3 regions of the Rosenbergiella sp. YN46 genome follow, and region 3 is predicted to be linked to each of the others. Evidence: predicted binding sites of a transcription regulator. Region 3 holds the regulator's gene; each other region holds the start of a gene.
What was found. The regulator Fur, encoded in region 3, represses iron uptake genes when iron is present. The targets are predictions, from matches to a motif close to ATAATAATGAGAACNACTATCAA.
Positions count from the first base shown of each region.

Region 1: a site for Fur is predicted at 2,629-2,651, ahead of fhuA (ferrichrome porin FhuA). Genes of this name have one in related genera too.
Region 2: a site for Fur is predicted at 1,148-1,170, ahead of bfd (bacterioferritin-associated ferredoxin). Genes of this name have one in related genera too.

Region 1 covers NZ_JAZHEE010000017.1:57,637-61,873, forward strand. The annotation lists gene fhuC (Fe3+-hydroxamate ABC transporter ATP-binding protein FhuC) at 1-308, opposite strand, end outside; gene fhuA (ferrichrome porin FhuA) at 358-2,595, opposite strand; gene mrcB (bifunctional glycosyl transferase/transpeptidase) at 2,871-4,237, opposite strand, start outside.
Region 2 covers NZ_JAZHEE010000036.1:12,170-16,406, forward strand. The annotation lists gene tuf (elongation factor Tu) at 1-1,048, shown strand, start outside; gene bfd (bacterioferritin-associated ferredoxin) at 1,205-1,399, shown strand; gene bfr (bacterioferritin) at 1,519-1,995, shown strand; gene rpsJ (30S ribosomal protein S10) at 2,288-2,599, shown strand; gene rplC (50S ribosomal protein L3) at 2,633-3,262, shown strand; gene rplD (50S ribosomal protein L4) at 3,273-3,878, shown strand; gene rplW (50S ribosomal protein L23) at 3,875-4,177, shown strand; gene rplB (50S ribosomal protein L2) at 4,197-4,237, shown strand, end outside.
Region 3 covers NZ_JAZHEE010000006.1:44,922-49,158, forward strand. The annotation lists gene ybfF (esterase) at 1-76, shown strand, start outside; gene ybfE (LexA regulated protein) at 198-479, shown strand; gene fldA (flavodoxin FldA) at 630-1,160, shown strand; gene fur (ferric iron uptake transcriptional regulator) at 1,452-1,904, shown strand; gene glnS (glutamine--tRNA ligase) at 2,013-3,680, opposite strand; gene nagE (N-acetylglucosamine-specific PTS transporter subunit IIBC) at 3,845-4,237, opposite strand, start outside.

The DNA.
Region 1 (4,237 bases), on a different contig from region 3:
CGCACCGTCATCCCTTCGGCGGCAGGAAGCTGCTGGGGCAGATAGGCCACCATGCGGGCAAACGCCTTGCTGCTCCAGCTCTCCAGCGGTTGGCCTCCGAGCATGATCTCGCCGCCAGAAGCCTTCTGATGGCGTCCCAGCATTTTGAGCAGCGTTGATTTTCCTGAACCGTTATGACCGATAAGGCCGGTCACTTTCCCGGCGGGAAAAGTGAGCGTGAGAGGGTGAAGCAGCGTGCGCCCCGGCACGCGAAAAGAGACATCGGAGAGGCTGAACGTCGCCCCGGGGGCACTCGGTTTATCCTGCATAGCTCGCCAATTGGTTGGTGGGCGCGGCTCTGCCGCGCCCGGGTAAATATCAGAAGCGGAAAGTCGCGGTGGCGGTCACCTGACGCTCTGCGCCCCAGTAGCAGGCGTAGTCGCGATAGCAACTGGAGACATATTCGCGATTAAACAGGTTGGTCACGTTAACCCCCACCGACGACCCCGGCATACCGAAGCGGGCCAGATCGTATTTCACGGTGGCATCGGCAACGGTATAGCTCGGCACGTTAAAGGACTTGTTCCTTTTGCTCTCGTCGTAATAGGTATTGGAGTAGAAGCTGGAACTGGAGCCTACATAGCGAACGCCCGCGCCCATCGTCAGCCCGCTCAGCGCTGTTTCATGGAAGGTGTAATCCATCCACAGCGAAGCCATATTACGCGGCACTTCAACCGGGCGCTGGTGATTATACAGCGTGTCTTCCGTATATTCGGCGTCGGTATAGCTGTAGGCCGCCGTCATATTGATATTGGCCGTCAGCGCCGCTTTCGCTTCCAGTTCGAAGCCGCGTGAACGAATCTCGCCGCCCATGGTGCTATAGAGTTCATTGCGCGGATCCACCGTCAGGTTTTTATCTTTGGTTATCTGGAACACCGAAGCGGTCACACTAACCGGCTTATCTTTAGGAATATATTTCACCCCGGCTTCATACTGCTTGCCGCGTGACGGATCGAACGCTTTTCCATCCAGTGAGCGTCCAGAGTTGGGCTCAAACGACTCGCTGTAGCTGAAGTACGGGGAAACGCCGTTATCAAACAGATAGTTCAGGCCGCCGCGCCAGGTGAAGGCTTCATCACGGTTGATATTGTTAGAGGCGCTGGCATAGCTGGTTTCACGGGTATGCACGCTGGATTTGGCGAAATCATAGCGTCCGCCCAGGGTCAGCACCCACTTATCCCATTCCGCCTGGTCCTGTACATACAGACCTGTCTGCTCAAGACGGTTAACCACCTGATATTTATCCGCATACGGATAAATATTGGACGGCGTTACGCCGCGGCTACCGAGGTCGAGCGGATCGGCATCGCCGTACTGGGCGTCTACGTCGTTACGACTGCGCAGATAGTCCACCCCGGTCAGCAGCGTGTGGGCCACCGGGCCAGTATGGAATTTACTTTCCAGTTGGGTATCGACGCCGAAATCCGTCAGATCTTCATCTGAACGCACATAGCTGCGCTTCAGCATATTGCCCTGCCCCGTCATCCCAAAACCATAGACTGAACGATACAGGGTATGTACCCGGGAGTAGCGCAGATTCTGACGCACGGTAAAGGTGTCGTTAAAGGCATGCGCGAAGCTGTAGCCCACCATCTGCTGGCGGCGCTGCATTTTGTTGTCCGGATCGCCTTCGTTATAGTCGGTCGGCAGCTTGTGCGAGTGGCCGTTAGCATCCACGTATGGCACCAGGGTACCGGTGCGCGGCAGCCAGCCATAGTAGCCCGCGTGTGGATCGCTCTGGAAGTTGCTCAGGAAAGTGAAGTCGGTTTTATCGTCCGGCCGCCAGCTAAAGGAGGGGGCGATAGCATAGCGGTTAGATTTGACCCGATCCTGCTGGGCGTCCTGGCTGAAGGCCAGACCGGTTAAGCGGTACGAGAAAACGCCGTCGTCGTCCAGGGCGTCGCTAAAGTCAAAGCCGGTCTGCCACAGATTACGCGACCCCGCCTTAAACTGAATCTCGCGCAGCGGTTCAGTGGTCGGACGCTTGCTGACCATCGATACCACCCCGCCCGGGTTGCTGTTGCCGTACAGTACCGATACCGGCCCGCGAATCAGCTCCGCACGCTCCAGGAAGTAAGGGTCCATCGACACTTCAGAATAGTTATTGCCCTGTAAACGCAGGCCATCCAGATACTGGTTAGTGTTCACCGTTGAAGGCGAAGTAAATCCGCGAATCGAAACGACGTCGTAGGTACTGGAACTGCCGCGGGTGGCAAATACGCCGGGCGTATAGCTTAACGCCTCTTTCACGGTCTGCGGCTGGCGCATGTCCATCTCTTCACGGGTCACGACGGAGATAGACTGCGGTACTTTCTCGATAGGCGTATCGGTTTTCGTCCCGACGGCGCTCTGTTTGGCGGCAATGGTCAGTGCCGGCCCCCAGGCGCTCTCCTGAGGCACGTTCGCCGCGTCGGCGGAAACGGTAATGGTATCTTCGGGTTTAGCCTCATCGGCGGCGAATGCCGGCGCGGTAAAGCCGCCCAATGCCGCAGCTATCAGCACGGCCAGTCGACAAACAGGGGGAGTGGCTGTCTGTTCGGTGAAACAACGCGTCATGGTAAATTCTCTTAGTGAGAGTAGCCAGGTTGAACGAAAACGAGAATTATTATTATGACTGCGGATGATATGCGAAAGATTGCGCGTATATCAAGCACCGCTCCGCCCGGAGCCCCCTGTAAGCTCGGGAAATAACCAGGCAAAGCGCGCGGTCATTTCATTCTGTGCGAAATGTTGCATTGATGTTCTACGCAACGTTAGAGAAATGGTGGCCGTGTTAGCAAAAAAAATCCCCCGCTAAAGCGGGGGATTTTGCATAGCGTCGTATCGCTCGGTTAGTCGCCGCCGAACATATCTTTAATCCAGCCGGCAACGCCGTCGCTCTTTTTCTCTTGCGGCTGTTGCTGCTGTTGCTGCTGCGGCGCACTCTCAGCGTTATTGAACGGGTTGCGGGCGTCCATCTCCTGCTGACTCTGCTGGCAAAGCGCGTCCGGATTGGTCGTCCAGACCGGAAGCTGACGATAACCGCCTGAACACTGGAAGTTGCCCATATCGTCCACGCCCATCTCCACGATATCTTCCGGCGGGGTCAGGGTCAGCGGAATCGGCGACTGATCGCTGAGATAGCGCTGATAGATAGACATCGCTCCGCTGGCGCCATACAGATGCGTCGGCTGGTTGTTGTCGCGGCCCACCCAGGTAATTACCACCTCTTTACCGTCGATACCGGCAAACCAGGTATCGACCTGATTATTGGTGGTGCCGGTTTTACCCGCCAGGTTAAGACCCGGGAACTTCGCCCCCAGCGCCCGGCCGGTGCCGCGCTTCATCACCTGCTGCATGGTGTAGAGCGTCAGATAAGCGCCCTGAGCCGGAACCGCACGCTCCGCCTGAGGATAGCTCTGGTAGAGCACAGTGCCGTCTTCAGCAATTACCGAACGCAGCACCGACAGTTCGGCCCGGTTGCCGCCGCTGGCGATAGTCTGAAACGCCTGCGCGACTTCAACCGGCGTCAGGTTCAGCGCGCCCAGCAGCATCGCCGGTACCGGATGCAGCTGATCTTTCGGTACGCCCAGTTTAGCCCAGGTATCCGTTACCGCAGGCAGTCCCAGCGACAGACCCAGGTTCACCGTCGGGACGTTCATTGAACGGGTCAGCGCATCAACCAGCATCACCTGACCGCTAAAGCGGCGATTATCGTTCTGCGGCGACCAGGTCTTGCCACCCGGCTGCGGCAGCGAGATAGGCGCATCGGCTATCCAGGTATTGAGCCGGTACTTGTTCGGCTGGCTCAGGGCCGTCAGATAGGTCGCCGGTTTCGCCAGCGAGCCGATAGAACGGCGTGCCTGCATGGCGCGGTTGTAACCGGCAAAGTTGGGATCGGCGCCGCCGACCATAGCGCGAACTTCGCCGCTAAAGCGGTCAACCACCACCATCGCCGTTTCCAGATCCTTCAGCTTACGCTGTTTTTTCAACGCCGGAATACCGTCGGTTACCGCTTTTTCCGCGGCATCCTGCGACACCGAATCGAAGGTGGTGAAGATCTTCACGCCGGAAAGATCTTTCACCTTATCGCCCAGTTTTTCATGCAGCTGCTGGCGCACCATCTGCATAAAGGCAGGCTGCGGCGAAATCACGCCGCCACGTGGCTGAACGCCAAGCGGGCGGGCGCTGAGCATGTCATACAGTTCCTGGTCGATAA
Region 2 (4,237 bases), on a different contig from region 3:
ATTCGACCAGATCGATAACGCGCCGGAAGAGAAGGCTCGTGGTATCACCATCAACACCTCTCACGTTGAATATGACACCCCGACCCGTCACTACGCACACGTTGACTGCCCCGGGCACGCCGACTACGTGAAAAACATGATCACCGGTGCTGCACAGATGGACGGCGCTATCCTGGTTGTTGCTGCGACTGACGGCCCGATGCCGCAGACCCGCGAGCACATCCTGCTGGGCCGCCAGGTAGGCGTACCGTGCATCATCGTGTTCATGAACAAGTGTGACATGGTTGATGACGAAGAGCTGCTGGAACTGGTTGAGATGGAAGTTCGTGAGCTGCTGTCTCAGTACGACTTCCCGGGTGACGACTGCCCGGTTATCCGCGGCTCCGCGCTGAAAGCGCTGGAAGGCGACGCAGAGTGGGAAGCGAAGGTTATTGAACTGGCTGAAGCGCTGGACTCCTACATTCCGGAGCCGGAGCGTGACACCGACAAGCCGTTCCTGCTGCCGATCGAAGACGTATTCTCCATCTCTGGTCGTGGTACCGTTGTTACCGGTCGTGTAGAAACCGGTATCATCAAAGTGGGCGACGAAGTGGAAATCGTGGGTATCAAAGAGACTGCGAAGACCACCTGTACTGGCGTTGAAATGTTCCGCAAACTGCTGGACGAAGGCCGTGCCGGTGAGAACTGCGGTATCCTGCTGCGTGGTACCAAGCGTGACGAAGTTCAGCGTGGTCAGGTACTGGCTAAGCCGGGCTCCATCAACCCGCACACCAGGTTCGAAGCAGAAGTTTACGTTCTGTCCAAAGATGAAGGCGGCCGTCATACTCCGTTCTTCAAAGGCTACCGTCCGCAGTTCTACTTCCGTACCACTGACGTGACGGGCTCCATCACTCTGCCGGAAGGCGTAGAGATGGTAATGCCTGGCGACAACATCAAGATGGATGTTGAGCTGATCCACCCGATCGCAATGGACAAAGGTCTGCGCTTCGCAATCCGTGAAGGCGGCCGTACCGTTGGCGCGGGCGTTGTTGCTGAAGTTAAAGCTTAATTCTCTTTAAGCTGAATAAAAAAGCGCCTTCGGGCGCTTTTTTTCTGTCTGGTGCCAGCGAACTGCAACGCTGATATGATTTTCTCCCCGCGATGCGCTATTGTAATCATAACTATTCTCATTTACACTTTGCGCAGTTTTTGAACGGGAGTTGTTATGTACGTTTGCTTATGTAATGGCGTCAGTGATAAAAAAATCCGCCAAGCCGTGCGCCAGTTCCATCCTCAGTCTTTTCAGCAGTTACGCAAGTTTATTCCTGTTGGTAACCAGTGTGGCAAATGCGTAAGAGCGGCCCGTGAGATCATGCAGGAAGAGATGATCCAGATGCCGGAATTTCAAGAGATCGCCTGAGTTCGCTATTTATCACTGCGTGCTGCCTGAATTGTCGGCAACCTCAAGTTTATCGGGGATAATTTGACTTACCCTGAAGCCCTTCTACGCTTTTTTGTAGTGGATGCGGAGGGTTAAAAATGAAAGGTGACGTTAAGATAATAAATTATCTCAATAAATTATTGGGAAATGAGCTTGTCGCAATCAATCAGTATTTTCTTCATGCCAGAATGTTTAAGGACTGGGGGTTAATGCGTCTGAACGACGTTGAATACCACGAGTCTATCGATGAGATGAAGCACGCCGATAAGTACATTGAGCGTATTCTTTTTCTTGAAGGCATCCCCAATCTCCAGGATCTCGGTAAGTTGCGCATCGGCGAAGATGTGGAAGAGATGTTGCGTTCCGATCTGCAACTGGAAATGGAAGGTGCCAAGGATCTGCGTGAAGCCATCGCCTATGCTGACAGTATTCATGATTATGTCAGCCGGGATATGATGATTAAGATTCTTGAAGAAGAAGAGCATCACATCGACTGGCTGGAAACGGAGCTGGGGCTTATCGATAAGATTGGCCTGCAGAACTACATTCAGTCTCAAATCAAGGAAGAGGAATAACGCCTTTTCGCTCTCAGTGGCCGGTGGGGAGGTGGTCTCCTGCGCCGGTTGTCGTCGGTAGTGACGCTTTTCTAAACAGCACTTGCTTCGGCGCGATATTCACGTATAATGCGCGGGCTTGTCATTATTGACGGCGGGTTCGACGGAACCCTGTGGTAATCTTCTCTTTTTTAGATTACCGACAATGCTCCCAATCGGGGGGCTACGCAAGAACGATTACACTCCCCCATCAATCGTAATGGGTGCGAGGAGTAATTCTTTTCGTCTATAAAATAATTGGAGCTCTGGTCTCATGCAGAACCAAAGAATCCGTATCCGCCTGAAAGCGTTTGATCATCGCCTGATCGATCAATCAACCGCGGAAATCGTCGAGACTGCCAAGCGCACTGGTGCGCAGGTTCGTGGTCCGATCCCGCTGCCGACCCGCAAAGAGCGCTTCACCGTTCTGATTTCTCCGCACGTTAATAAAGACGCGCGCGATCAGTACGAAATCCGCACTCACAAGCGTCTGGTTGACATCGTTGAGCCAACCGAGAAAACCGTTGATGCTCTGATGCGTCTGGATCTGGCTGCCGGTGTAGACGTGCAGATCAGCCTGGGTTAATCAGGGTCATTGAGCGATTGAGAGGTTGAAACAATGATTGGTTTAGTCGGTAAAAAAGTGGGCATGACCCGCATCTTCACTGAAGAAGGCGTTTCTATCCCCGTAACCGTTATCGAAGTAGAAGCAAACCGCGTTACTCAGGTTAAAGATCTGGCTAACGATGGCTACCGCGCAATCCAGGTTACCACCGGTGCTAAAAAAGCTAACCGTGTAACCAAGCCGGAAGCGGGTCACTTCGCTAAAGCTGGCGTTGAAGCTGGCCGTGGTCTGTGGGAATTCCGCCTGGCTGAAGGCGAAGAGTTCACCGTAGGTCAGGATATTAGCGTTGAGCTGTTTGCTGACGTTAAAAAAGTTGACGTAACTGGCACCTCTAAAGGTAAAGGTTTCGCAGGTACCGTTAAGCGCTGGAACTTCCGTACCCAGGACGCGACTCACGGTAACTCCTTGTCTCACCGCGTTCCGGGTTCTATCGGTCAGAACCAGACTCCGGGCAAAGTATTCAAAGGCAAGAAAATGGCAGGTCAGCTGGGTAATGAGCGTGTAACCGTTCAGAGCCTGGACGTAGTACGCGTTGACGCTGAGCGCAACCTGCTGCTGGTTAAGGGTGCTGTTCCGGGTGCAACCGGCTGCGACCTGATCGTTAAACCGGCTGTGAAGGCGTGAGGAGATAGCAATGGAATTAGTACTGAAAGACGCGCAGAGCGCGCTGACTGTTTCCGAAACTACCTTCGGTCGTGATTTCAACGAAGCGCTGGTACACCAGGTTGTAGTTGCATACGCTGCAGGTGCTCGTCAGGGTACCCGTGCTCAGAAAACCCGTGCTGAAGTGACTGGCTCCGGTAAAAAACCGTGGCGCCAGAAAGGTACTGGTCGTGCACGTTCCGGTTCCATCAAGAGCCCGATCTGGCGTTCTGGTGGCGTAACCTTCGCTGCACGTCCGCAGGACCACAGTCAAAAAGTTAACAAAAAGATGTACCGCGGCGCGCTGAAAAGCATCCTGTCCGAACTGGTACGTCAGGATCGTCTGATCGTCGTCGAGAAGTTCGCAGTCGATGCGCCGAAGACCAAACTGCTGGCGCAGAAACTGAAAGACATGGCGCTGGAAGATGTGCTGATCATCACTGGTGAGCTGGACGAGAACCTGTTCCTGGCCGCGCGCAACCTGCACAAGGTTGACGTTCGCGACGCAGCGGGTATCGACCCGGTTAGCCTGATCGCCTTCGACAAAGTCGTCATGACTGCTGACGCTGTTAAGCAAGTTGAGGAGATGCTGGCATGATCCGTGAAGAACGTCTGCTGAAAGTGCTGCGTGCACCGCACGTTTCTGAAAAAGCGTCTACTGCGATGGAAAAAAACAACACCATCGTTCTCAAAGTTGCTAAAGACGCGACCAAAGCAGAAATCAAAGCTGCTGTGCAGAAACTGTTTGAAGTCGAAGTCAATGACGTACGTACTCTGATCGTTAAGGGTAAGGTTAAGCGTCACGGACAGCGTATCGGTCGTCGTAGCGACTGGAAAAAAGCTTACGTCACCCTGAAAGAAGGCCAGAACCTGGACTTCATCGGCGGCGCTGAGTAAGTCGGAGGAGTAAAGAACAATGGCAATTGTTAAGTGTAAACCGACATCTCCGGGTCGTCG
Region 3 (4,237 bases):
CGCCGGCCACTGGGTTCACGCCGAAAAGCCCCAGCCAGTGCTGCGGGCCATCCATCGCTTCCTTGCTTCTGATTAAAAACCCATCGTCCGGTCGCCAGATGCGCTCCGGGCGTTGGCGCCCCGCTGAGCACTGATGTATGATGGCGCGCTGTAAAAATCCGCTCCCGTAGCCTTTTCCCTGTCAGCAGCAGCAAATCATGGCAAAAGAACAAACGGACCGCACGACGCTCGATCTTTTTGCAAACGAGCGTCGACCGGGTCGACCCAAAACCAATCCGCTGTCGCGTGACGAGCAGCTGCGCATCAACAAGCGCAACCAGCTTAAACGCGATAAAGTCCGCGGCCTGAAACGCGTTGAGCTGAAGCTTAACGGCGAAGCCGTGGATGCGCTCAATGAGCTCGCCCATGCGCGCAACATCAGCCGCAGCGAGCTTATCGAAGAGATTCTGCTGAGCCAGCTCGCCCAGCTCCGGGGCTAAGACCGCCCTTACGCCGCCCGGCATGTTGCATACTGTGCACCCTGCGACGAATAGCGGTTTCCGCACTCGAAGGGCTTCTGCTATGATTGCCCTATCCGTGGGCATTACGCAGCCACCATACTTTTTTAGATTCAAGAGGTTACTTTACTCATGGCAATCGTAGGCATTTTTTTCGGCAGCGACACCGGCAACACCGAAAATATCGCGAAAATGATTCAGAAACAGCTCGGTAAAGAAGTTGCTGAGGTGCATGATATTGCTAAAAGCAGCAAAGAAGACCTGGAAGGCTTCGATATTCTGCTGCTTGGAATCCCGACCTGGTACTATGGTGAAGCGCAGTGCGACTGGGACGACTTCTTCCCCACGCTGGAAGAAGTCGACTTCAACGGTAAGCTGGTTGCGCTGTTTGGTTGCGGCGATCAGGAAGACTATGCGGAATACTTCTGCGACGCGTTGGGCACCATTCGCGACATTATCGAACCGAACGGCGCCACCATTGTGGGCCACTGGCCGACCGAAAGCTACCACTTCGAAGCGTCCAAGGGGCTGGCCGATGACGACCATTTCCTGGGCCTGGCTATCGACGAAGATCGTCAGCCGGAACTGACCAACGAGCGCGTTGAAAAATGGGTTAAGCAGATCTCCGAAGAGCTGCATCTTGATGAAATTATCAACGCCTGATAATAGCCTGCTGCGGCGCGATCTGCGCCGCATTAATAGATATAACCGATAGTAATAATTGATACAATTTTTTAACTTTGCCCCACTAAGTAGTACAATATGTCCGGTAAAATGGGCTCAGATGCCGCATCTGGCATAAATTTTCCCACTTTTTTATTCACATTTTTGCAGGTTGAACGCGGTTTTCATTTACCCTTCACGGCTCTATAATGAGACGCATTCATCTTTTTTTATGAATTCTATGCAGTGCTCCAGAGGAGCTAAGTCATTAAGCAACAGGACATATTCCGCATGACTGACAACAATACCGCATTAAAGAAGGCCGGCCTGAAAGTCACGCTTCCCCGGTTAAAGATCCTGGAAGTGTTACAGGAGCCTGAAAACCATCATGTCAGTGCGGAAGACTTGTACAAACGACTGATCGATATGGGGGAAGAAATTGGTCTGGCCACGGTTTACCGCGTGCTGAACCAGTTCGACGACGCAGGTATCGTCACCCGTCACAACTTTGAAGGCGGAAAATCCGTTTTTGAACTGACGCAGCAGCATCATCACGATCATCTTATTTGTCTGGACTGCGGCAAAGTGATTGAATTCAGCGATGATTCTATTGAAACACGGCAGCGTGAAATTGCCACCCGGCATAATATCCGCCTGACCAACCACAGCCTCTATCTGTATGGCCACTGCGCCGAAGGCGACTGTCGGGAAAGCGATGACGCCCATGAGGTCAGCAAGAAGTAATCACGTCCGGGCCAGCGTCAAAAAAACCGGAGAGCGCTCTCCGGTTTTTTATTGCCATAAAAAACCCCACCATCGTGGGGTTTTTTGTTTGTACCGACGATATCGCGCTTAGCCGCCAGTCTTCGCCCAGGTATCGCGCAGACCAACAGTGCGATTAAACACCGGTTTGTCGGCGCTGCTGGTCAGTCCGTCAAGACAGAAGTACCCTTCACGCTCGAACTGGTAAGCCTTTTCCGGCTGCGCCGCTTTCAGGCTCTGTTCGCCATAACCCTGCTTCACCACCAGCGACTCGGGATTAATGGTGGAAAGGAAGTCTTCCGCCGCGCCCGGGTTCGCCACGCTGAACAGGCGATCGTAGAGGCGAATTTCGATAGGCAGCGCATGGGCGGCGCTGACCCAGTGAATCACCCCTTTTACCTTGCGCCCATCGGCCGGATCTTTACTCAGCGTATCGGCATCGTAGCTGCAGCGGATCGCGGTGATATTTCCATCGGCGTCTTTTTCCACCTCTTCGGCTTTAATCACATAGGCGTTGCGCAAACGCACCTCTTTGCCCAGCACCAGGCGCTTATACTGCTTGTTCGCTTCTTCGCGGAAGTCGGCGCGATCGATCCAGATTTCGCCGCTGAAAGGCACCTCACGGCTGCCCATTTCCGGACGATTCGGGTGATTCGGCATAGTAACCATCTCGCTCTGCCCCTGCGGATAGTTAGTAATGATCAACTTAACCGGATCGATAACCGCCATCGCACGCGGCGCGTTCTCGTTGAGATCTTCGCGAATACAGGCTTCCAGCGACGCCATTTCAACGGTGTTGTCCTGTTTGGTAACGCCGATACGCTTACAGAATTCACGGATAGCCGCTGCGGTATAGCCACGACGGCGCAGGCCAGAAATGGTCGGCATGCGCGGATCGTTCCAGCCTTCAACGATCTTTTCGGTCACCAGCAGGTTAAGCTTACGCTTGGACATGATGGCGTATTCCAGGTTCAGGCGCGAAAATTCGTACTGGCGCGGATGAGCCGGGATAGTGATGTTGTCCAGCACCCAGTCATAAAGACGGCGGTTATCCTGGAATTCCAGGGTACACAGCGAGTGGGTGATTCCTTCCAGCGCATCGGAAATACAGTGGGTGAAATCATACATCGGGTAGATGCACCACTTGTTACCGGTCTGGTGATGTTCGGCAAACTTAATGCGATACAGTACCGGATCGCGCATCACCATAAACGGAGAAGCCATATCGATCTTCGCACGCAGGCAGGCGGTGCCTTCGGCAAACTCCCCGGCACGCATTTTTTCAAACAGCGCCAGATTCTCTTCCACCGTGCGATCGCGATATGGGCTGTTTTTACCCGGCTCAGTCAGGGTACCGCGGTACTCGCGAATCTGCTCCGGCGTCAGCTCATCAACATAGGCCAGGCCTTTGTTGATAAGCTCAATAGCGTAGTGGAACAGCTGGTCGAAATAGTCAGAAGAATAACGGACATCCCCCGCCCAGTGAAAACCCAGCCACTCGACATCCTGCTTAATGGAGTCCACATACTCGATATCTTCTTTAACCGGGTTAGTGTCGTCAAAGCGCAGATTACAGGTGCCCTGATAATCCTGAGCGATGCCGAAGTTCAGGCAGATGGATTTCGCATGGCCGATGTGCAGATAGCCGTTCGGCTCAGGAGGAAAACGCGTGCAAATGGTGGCGTGTTTACCGCAGGCCAGATCCTCATCGATAATCTGGCGAATAAAGTTAGTTGGGCGGGCTTCGGCCTCACTCATCTCTTAATACCTCAAAGCGTTTTTAACTCGGTTAACGTGGCATGATCTTACAAGCCGTCGCCGGAAACAACCTTTAGTTACAGAAATTAGCACAGCGTTGACGCGGGAATAAAAAAACGGCCGGGTTCATCGCCCGGCCGCTTCAGTGATACCGTCCGCAGACGCTATTTCTTCGCTTTAATCTCGTACAGCGGCGTCTCGCCAGCCACCAGGGCACCGGTCGCTTTCACCACCAGCCCGCTGTAGTCGTCGATGTTGCTGCAAACCACCGGGCTAATCATCGAGCGCGCATTGGCATTCAGGAAGTCGAGATCCATCTCCAGCACCGGCTGACCGGCGCGAACCGTCGCCCCTTCTTCCACCAGACGCTTAAAGCCTTTGCCTTCCAGCGCCACGGTATCGATCCCCATGTGCACCACAATTTCGGCACCGTCGTCGGTTTCCAGGCAGAATGCGTGGTTGGTGTTGAAGATTTTCACCACGGTACCCGCAGCCGGGGCAACCACCGTTTTTTCGCTGGGTTTGATAGCCACGCCGTCGCCTACCGCTTTGCTGGC